DNA from 2 places in the Gelidimonas denitrificans genome. Region 2 is predicted to be linked to the other one. Evidence: predicted binding sites of a transcription regulator. Region 2 holds the regulator's gene; the other holds the start of a gene.
What was found. Region 2 encodes LexA, which represses DNA repair genes until DNA is damaged. Its sites were predicted from a motif close to ACTGTATNNNNATACAGT; they were not measured.

Region 1 (4,383 bases), 1.5 Mb from region 2:
TGGATGCGACCGAAGCGCTGGTCAAGACTGCCACGCCGGGTCAGTCAAAATGCGAACAAGTGGCGGACTATCTGAAGATTCCGCTGGAAAAAACCGTCAAATCCATCGTGCTGACGGTCGAAAAGCCGGAAGGCAAGGAAGTCTGGCTGTTGCTGTTGCGCGGCGACCATAGCTTGAATGAAGTCAAGGTAAGCAAGATTGACGGCATCGCCGGTTATCGCTTTGCCACCGAAGATGAAATCATCGAATGGTTCGGCACCAAGCCCGGCTATCTGGGACCGATCAACACCGTCAAGCCGGTCCGGTTGGTAGTTGACCGCACGGTCGCCAACATGAGCGATTTTGTGTGTGGCGCGAATACCGAGGATTATCACTTCACCGGCGCCAACTGGGGCCGCGATCTGCCGCAGCCGATGGTCGCTGATTTGCGCGACGTGGTGGCGGGCGATCCGTCGCCGGACGGCAAGGGCGTGCTGGCGATTCAGCGCGGCATCGAGGTCGGGCATGTGTTTCAGCTCGGCACCAGCTATTCCGAATCGATGAAGGCGACCTTCCTGGACGAAAACGGCAAGCCGCAACTGCTGCAAATGGGCTGTTACGGGATAGGTATAACGCGCATTCTGGGCGCTGCAATCGAGCAGAATTTCGACGACAAAGGCATCATCTGGCCGGCATCGCTGGCACCGTTTGAAGTGGTGCTGTGTCCGATGGGCTACGACCGCAGCGAAGCGGTCAGACTCGAAACCGACCGTCTGTATGCGGCGCTGCTGGAGGCTGGTGTCGATGTGATACTGGACGACCGTGGTGAGCGCCCGGGCGCGATGTTTGCCGACTGGGAATTGATCGGGGTGCCGCATCGGATCGTGATCGGCGAACGCGGCCTGAAGGACGGCAATCTGGAATATCAGGGGCGGCGCGATAGTGCGGCAACCGTGGTGCCGGCAGCAGAAATGCCGGACTTCGTTCGTGCCCGCCTGGCGGCTTTGTAATCCTGATAGTTTAACGGGAGTATTTATGAAGTCGCATTGTTATATTGCGGTAATTGCATGCTTTTAGGCAATACTAGAGGCATGTATAATATTTGTTTGCGACTTGCGCTGGTGACTTGGCTGGGCGTCTGCCTGCCGGTGCAGGCCGGCAATCAGCAGGAAATCGCGCTGGCTGACTCGGTGCGGCTCGCTTTGGCGCATGCGGTTGCAGACGGCCGGCCACTCAAGCCGCAGATCGAAGATGCCAACGAGCGCAATCAATACCTGCGCTGGCTGGGCGAAATGTCGCAGCGCTTGCAAAAGAGAGTGCCCGATGTGCAGATGCGCCAGGAATTCCTGGAATCGGTCTGGTATGAAGCCACCCGCGCCGGGCTCGATCCGGCCATGGTGCTGGGCCTGATCCAGGTCGAATCGGCATTCCGCAAATACGCGATGTCGATCGTCGGCGCGCGTGGCTACATGCAGGTGATGCCGTTCTGGACCCGCGTCATCGGCGACAATGACCGCAGCAAGTTGTTCCAGATGCAAGCCAATCTGCGTTACGGCTGCGCCATCCTGCGCATGTATATCGATATGGAAAATGGCAATCTGTACCTGGCCCTGGGACGTTATAACGGCAGCCGCGGCCGCCCGGATTATCCGAATGCGGTGCTGTCGGCCTGGAACAAGTGGAAATTGCAGAGCTAATTTTGTTTTTTCATGTCTTTCGTGGACCAACCTTCAGTTGGTAATAATAAAAAAATGTTGAAACAAAGAACCATCAAACAAACCGTCAAAACCGTCGGCGTCGGGCTGCATTCCGGCACCAAGGTTGAGCTGACCTTGCGCCCGTGCGGCCCGGATAGCGGGATTACTTTCCGCCGTGTCGATCTGGACCCGATCATCAGTTTTCCGGCCGCCGCCATGGGCGTCGGCGACACGCGCATGGCTTCGACCCTGGTCAGTCAGGGCGCCCGGGTCTCGACCGTCGAGCATGTGATGTCGGCCTGCGCCGGGCTGGGCATCGATAATCTGGTGATTGACGTGAGCGCCGAAGAGATTCCGATCATGGACGGCTCGGCCTCGTCTTTCGTGTTTTTGCTGCAGCAGGCCGGCATGCAAGAACAGGAAACGGCCAAGAAATTCATTCGGGTGTTAAAGCCGGTGGAAATCCGCGAAGGGCAGGGCGCTGCCGAAAAATGGGCGCGGCTGGAACCTTTCAATGGCTTCAAGCTGGACTTTTTCATCGAGTTCAACCATCCGGCGGTAGACGGCACCAGCCAGCAGGCCGAAGTCAATTTCGACCGGGTGTCATATGTGCGCGACGTCGCGCGGGCCCGCACCTTCGGCTTCATGCAGGACGTGGAAACCCTGCGCGGCCTGGGTCTGGCGCAGGGCGGCTCGATGGAAAACGCGATCGTGATGGATGAATACCGGATCCTGAACATGGATGGCTTGCGCTACGACGACGAATTCGTGCGCCACAAGATTCTCGATGCAATCGGCGATCTGTACCTGGTCGGCCATCCGTTGCTGGCCAGCTATGTCGCCCACAAATCCGGCCATGGCCTGAACAACCAGCTGCTGCGCGCCTTGCTGGCGCAGCCGGATGCCTATGAAATCATCAGCTTCGAGCACACTGAGGCCGCGCCGCCAGCCTACGCCAACCAAGCCAGCATGGAATGGGCGCTGGTGTGAGCGCTTTGGCCGCATTCCATATGATCGCGGCCCGGGCGCTGGCTGGAGTTGTGAGGCTGCATCTGCGCCACCCTTAAGCTGTAGCTGGATTTTTCCGACATTCCGTAAAAGCCAAATTATACTGTATATAAACACAGTATAATTTGGCTTTTACGCTTATGCAGGAAAGGGCTGGCGATGACTTTGCGTGCGCTGTATGTGGATTCCAATTCGTATTTCGCCAGCGTCGAGCAGCAATTGCGGCCGGAGTTGCGCGGCCGGCCGGTTGGCGTGTTGGCGGTGCTGACCGACACCACTTGCTGCATTGCCGCCAGCACCGAGGCCAAGCGCTTCGGCGTCAAGACCGGCACTTCGGTGCGCGATGCCCGCAAGCTGTGCCCCGAGATCGTGTTCGTCGAGTCGCGTCCGGCCGTGTATGTCCAGATGCACCACAAGCTGGTGGCGGCGGTCGAATCCTGCATCCATGTCGAGCAGGTGCGCTCAATCGATGAAATGTGGTGCCGCTTGCGCGGGCGCGATGTGCAGCGCGAGGGCGCGGTGCAGCTGGCGCAGCAAATCAAACAGGCGATTTACCAGGCGGGTGGCAGCGTCATGCACTGTTCGATCGGCATCGCTCCGAATCGCTTCTTGGCCAAGACTGCCTCCAACATGCAAAAGCCGAATGGCCTGGTGGTCATCGAGCAGGCCGACTTGCCGCAGGCGCTCTTCAAGCTGGAATTGCGCGCGCTGACCGGTATCGGCGGCTCGATGGCGGCGCGGCTGGACGCTTGCGGCATTACTAGCGTGCAGCAACTGTGCAACGCCTCAGCGGCGACCTTGCGCAAGGCCTGGTCCGGCGTGGCGGGCGCGCGTTTTCATGCGATGCTGCACGGCGACGATATCGCGGAGACGCCGACCCAGCGCAGCACGGTGGGCCATTCGCATGTGTTGGCGCCGGAGTTACGCCACCGGGATGCCGCGTACGCGGTGCTGCACCGTTTGCTGCAGAAGGCGGCGATGCGCTTGCGCAGCATCGACTGCATCAGCGCACGTTTGTGCGTGAAGGTGACGCTGAAAAATCGTCGCCACAGAGTCGTCTGCTGGGACGATGACGTTGCGCTCGATCCGACCAGCGACACCCGCGCCTTGCTGGCGGCATTCGACGTACTCTGGCAGCGCTATCCGCCGCAAGCCAGCGCTCGCGGCTGGGAGCCGATGGCGGTCGGCGTCACGCTGGTGAATTTGTCCGAGGCGCGCAATCAAAGCCTTTCGTTGTTTTCCGGCAGCCACGCGCAACATCAGCTGGATGCCGCAATCGATGCGCTGAACCTGCGCTACGGCAAGAATGCGCTGTATTTCGGCGGCGCGGCAGCGGCCCTGCAAGCCGCGCCGATGCGCATTGCATTTACCCATGTGCCGGATCTGGCGCTGGAGTCGGACCGGGAAGGCGTGCGCCCGGATTTGGATAAAAAATAATACTAATGATTGTATTATTTAAAAATCACATTTTACATGCGGTAATCGATATGATTTAAGGCATACCCCCAATAATTTCATTTATTTGCAGGGTAATTTCAAGTGCGCTTGGCCTGCCCGGAAAAAGTCGCCGGTCACTTGCGCAGGCGCTTCCGTCATAATATTGGGCGGTGGCATGGTGCATTGGAAAAATGCGCCATGCCCGGATTAATGCAGTGTAATTCTCAAAGGTTATCGATATGCGTCAATTGGATACATTTAT
Region 2 (4,383 bases):
CAACCGCTTGCGTGATGACGCCGCGCTGTTGCAGCGCAATCGATACGCAGTATTGTGGATAGCTATGGATGAAGTTGGTGGTGCCATCGAGCGGGTCGATGATCCAGACATTTTCATTTTCATCGTTCAGATTGGCGGATGCACCGGATTCTTCGGCCAGAATGGCATGGCTGGGGTAGGCGTTTTGCAAGATTTCAATGATCGCCTGTTCCGCTGCCTGGTCGACATCGGTCACGAAGTCGTTATATTGCTTTTCGGTGACCGTAACGCGGTCGGGGTCGAATGCGGCGCGATTGATGATCGCCGCACCGCGGCGAGCGGCCTTGACCGCCGTATTGAGCATTGGATGCATAGTGGTTCCGTTAAAATGGCGGCGCTGTTTACGAGCAATAACGCTGCAAACAAAACCGCACAACATGAATTAAAGAGCGATGCGGTATATTTGTGGCCAGAATGTCTGTGCAAGACTCCTGAATCCCAGTTTTAACCGCGCGATGGCGCTATTTTAAATGAACCTGCAGCAAACCAATACGTCTCTTTTTCAGCGCCTGCGTTTTATCCTGGTCGAAACCAGCCGTTCAGGCAACATCGGATCGGTTGCGCGCGCCATGAAAACCATGGGTTTCTCGGATCTGGTGCTGGTCAATCCACGCTTTGCAAACATGACGCAACAGGACGAAGCGATTGCGTTTGCCAGCAGTGCGCAGGATATTCTTGCCGCCGCACGCGAAGTCGGCTCGATTGAAGAGGCGCTGGAAGGGTGTAATTTTGCTGCGGCCGTTAGTGCCCGATTGCGCGAATTTTCACCGCCCATCGTGTCTCCTCGCAATTTGGCCAGCCAGTTGGCCGCGGATGGCAGTCTGAATGCGGCGTTGATATTCGGCAACGAGCGCTTTGGCTTGCCGAACGGGATAGTTGAAAAATGCAATGTGCTGATCAATATCCCGGCCAACCCGTCTTATTCTTCCCTCAATCTGGCGCAGGCAGCGCAAGTGCTGGCCTACGAATGCCGCGTAGCCGCTATCGGCGATGGCGTGCCGGTCAGCAGCATCGGCTTTCAGGGCGCCGTAGCCGGCATTGCGGAAATTGAAGGCATGTATGTACATCTGGAGCAGGCGCTAACCGCAATCGGCTTTCTGAATCCTGACCAACCGAAGAAACTGATGCCGCGCCTGAAACGCCTGTTCGCGCGCACCCAACTGGAAGTGGAGGAAGTCAATATCCTGCGCGGAATTGCTAAAAAAATTCTGAGCAAATAGTCGCTGTAAAATTTGATGTGCTATTTAAATACCGTACATAGTATTTTTATATTGTGCATTGTGTGTATGCGGTAATTGCCATATTATTTCATATACTCCTTGTTTTAAATTTAATTCTAGCAAGGTGTCAAGGTGTAACACTGTTGAAACGTATTCCTGCTCTGTATATGCGCAGCGGCACTTCAAAAAAGGTGTTTTTCAACCTTGCCGACTTGTCCACGGACGCGGCGCAACCAGACTAGATGCTATTTGGTCGCGCTTGATGGGCCGCGCACTGACTACACATAAAGCATTCTTAGGTCCAGGAGCGCAGCAGTCCAACTGCCAGGCCTTCAAGGGCGAAGCTGTCGTCGTCCGGCTTGACTTTTATCGGGGTGAAGTCGGGATTTTCCGGAAGTAGCTCGATCAGCGCGCCGGTTTTTCGGTAGCGTTTGACCGTCACATCGTCGCCTAGCCTGGCTACAATAATCTGACCGTTTTTAACACTCTCGACTTTTTTGACGGCCAGCAAGTCGCCATCCAGAATGCCTGCATCGCGCATGGACATTCCCTGCACTTTCAACAGGAAATCGGGCTTGCTGGAAAACAGGCCTGGATCGACTTGATAGGTTGCCTCAATATGTTCCATTGCAAGGATCGGCGAGCCGGCCGCCACGCGGCCAACCAGTGGCAGGCTTAACTGCATCAGTGCGGCGTGCGGCAAGGTCATTTCTGCATCGCGGCCATGGTGGTGGCTCTGCTCCTGATTGCGCATGTCGCACAAGCGAATTCCGCGCGATATGCCCGGCGTAATTTGGATTACGCCCTTGCGCGCCAATGCTTGCAGATGTTCTTCGGCTGCGTTGACCGAGCGAAAGCCGAGCTCAGCAGCGATTTCTGCGCGCGTCGGCGGAAAACCTGTGTTTTCAATTGCATTTTTGATCAGGTTCAAAATTTGTTCTTGACGCGCAGTAAGCTTTAACATGGTTTTTTTTGAGGCTGTTTATAAAAACAGTCTGTATTTTTGTACAGTGCATCACTGAATGCAAGTTCATTCGCTCTTATTTGCACATTATGACTGGCTATTTTTTGCTTTCTAAGCTGCATGCTGTCGGTACTCTTGAGTTTTTGATGGTTTAGCAGTATAGTTCTGGGCTTTTCTCTTCCCACACTCGTCTTGACGCCGAGGTGGGCGATTTTTTAATCAGTCCATAAGGAGTTTACATGCGTCACTATGAAATAGTATTTATCGTTCATCCGGATCAAAGCGAGCAAGTGCCTGCAATGATCGAGCGCTACAAAGCCAGCGTTACTGCACGTGGCGGTCAGATCCATCGCGTGGAAGACTGGGGCCGTCGTCAAATGGCTTACATGATCCAGAAGCTTGCCAAAGCACATTACGTCTGTATGAATATTGAATGCGACAACGAGACCTTGGTCGAAATTGAAACAGCCTTCAAATTCAACGATGCCATCCTGCGCCACCTCACCATCAAGATGAAGAAAGCTGAAACAGCACCATCGCCGATGATGAAGAACGTGCAGAAGGAAGATGCTGCAAAGAGCCATCGCACTGAGGCGCCTGCGGCACCAGCCCCGGCACCAGTCGCGGCAGCTGCGTAATTGCGTATCAGGTAGTGAACCGAACAGTGTGAACCGGCTCCAATTTGTTGCCAGTATTGTTGAACGCGATGTTCTGCGTTACACCCCGGCAGGTATTCCGATGGTGGAGGCAAGATTGCTGCACAGTTCGCAACAGATGGAAGCAGGCACTGACAGGTTGGTCGAATTTGAAATCGCAGCGCTAGCCGCAGGCGAAGTTTCAGGACAATTCAATCAGGCTGATTTAGGCAGTATGTTTCAGTTCACCGGATTTCTGGCACGCAAGAACCGCAACAGCAAAAGTCTCGTATTCCATATTGTGGATTTCGAGACACATTCGTTAGAAAATTGTTAAAAATACAGGAGCCAAAAATGGCATTCGGTAAAAAGTTCGATAAAAGCAAGCTCAAGTTAAAACGTCAACAGCAAAATCCATTGTTCAAGCGCAAGAAATTCTGCCGTTTTGCGGCGGGACATGTAGCGCAGGTCGATTACAAAGACATGGATACGCTCAAGGATTTCATTCAGGAAAACGGCAAGATCATGCCTGCACGCCTGACCGGTACCAAGGCTATCTATCAGCGCCAGGTTGATACGGCAATTAAACGCGCACGTTTCCTCGCGCTGATGCCGTACACCGATCTGCACACCGCGTAATTGACGACTGACTCAGTTACGAAAATTCGGAGAAAAATATGCAAGTTATTCTGTTAGATAAAGTCGTTAATCTCGGCAGCCTCGGTGAAGTAGTTCGTGTCAAAGACGGTTATGCACGCAATTTCCTGATCCCGCAACGCTTGGCGCGTCGTGCGACAACACATGCCATCGCTGAATTTGAAGTCAAGCGTGCAGAACTGGAAACAGCTGCATTAGCTAAGTTGGTGATTGCACAAGCACTGGCCACAAAATTAACTGGCATGACGGTACAAATCACCCAAAAATCGGGTGTCGATGGCCGCTTGTTCGGCTCTGTTACCACTGCCGATATTGCTGAAGCGCTGAGCAAACAAGGCTTTGCAGTTGAAAAAGCACAGGTGCGTTTAGAGCAAGGGCAAATCAAAACTGTTGGCGACCATGCTATTTCGGTTGTGTTGCACACTGATGTACTAATTGATCTGACGGTTGCCGTTTTGGGCGAACACGTTTAATCGCGTTGCTGTCAATATTGCATCATAAGCCGGGCTTGCCCGGCTTTTTTTGCGCCTGAATTTTGTTCAGCATTTTTCATTTTCGTAGATCAAAAACCTTTGCGGGCGCTATGAAATCTCGGTTGGAAATTTAAACAGCTGGTCGGCAAGCGTTTTCCTGCGGCAACATCAGGTGATTAATTTTAGTCCCGGTGGCAGGGACTCTCCCAGCATGCGCCGCTCGTCGGCCTGCTCCAGTTGCACGATCTGGCGCACCATGGCAACCCATGCGGGTGCGGCACCGCTCGCCTCCAGTCGCCGGATGATCTGCTCGCGCAATGCCTGCGGGATGTCGCGCGTTCGGTCGCCGGTCATGCGCGCCATGTGGGCTGCGGCAAATGCAGCCGGTTCGACCC

Region 1: FKCLFG_RS01690 (DNA polymerase Y family protein) is a predicted target of LexA. The motif match lies at 2,787-2,804, and genes of this name have one in related genera.

The regions. Positions count from the first base shown of each region.
Region 1 is NZ_CM146350.1:347,634-352,016, forward strand. Features, by position in the region: gene FKCLFG_RS01675 (proline--tRNA ligase) at 1-989, shown strand, start outside; gene FKCLFG_RS01680 (lytic transglycosylase domain-containing protein) at 1,071-1,676, shown strand; gene lpxC (UDP-3-O-acyl-N-acetylglucosamine deacetylase) at 1,731-2,666, shown strand; gene FKCLFG_RS01690 (DNA polymerase Y family protein) at 2,844-4,121, shown strand; gene coq7 (2-polyprenyl-3-methyl-6-methoxy-1,4-benzoquinone monooxygenase) at 4,361-4,383, shown strand, end outside.
Region 2 is NZ_CM146350.1:1,847,063-1,851,445, reverse strand. Features, by position in the region: gene FKCLFG_RS08660 (inositol monophosphatase family protein) at 1-352, opposite strand, end outside; gene FKCLFG_RS08655 (RNA methyltransferase) at 510-1,259, shown strand; gene lexA (transcriptional repressor LexA) at 1,555-2,223, opposite strand; gene rpsF (30S ribosomal protein S6) at 2,463-2,861, shown strand; gene priB (primosomal replication protein N) at 2,890-3,195, shown strand; gene rpsR (30S ribosomal protein S18) at 3,213-3,497, shown strand; gene rplI (50S ribosomal protein L9) at 3,536-3,988, shown strand; gene FKCLFG_RS08625 (Hsp70 family protein) at 4,157-4,383, opposite strand, start outside.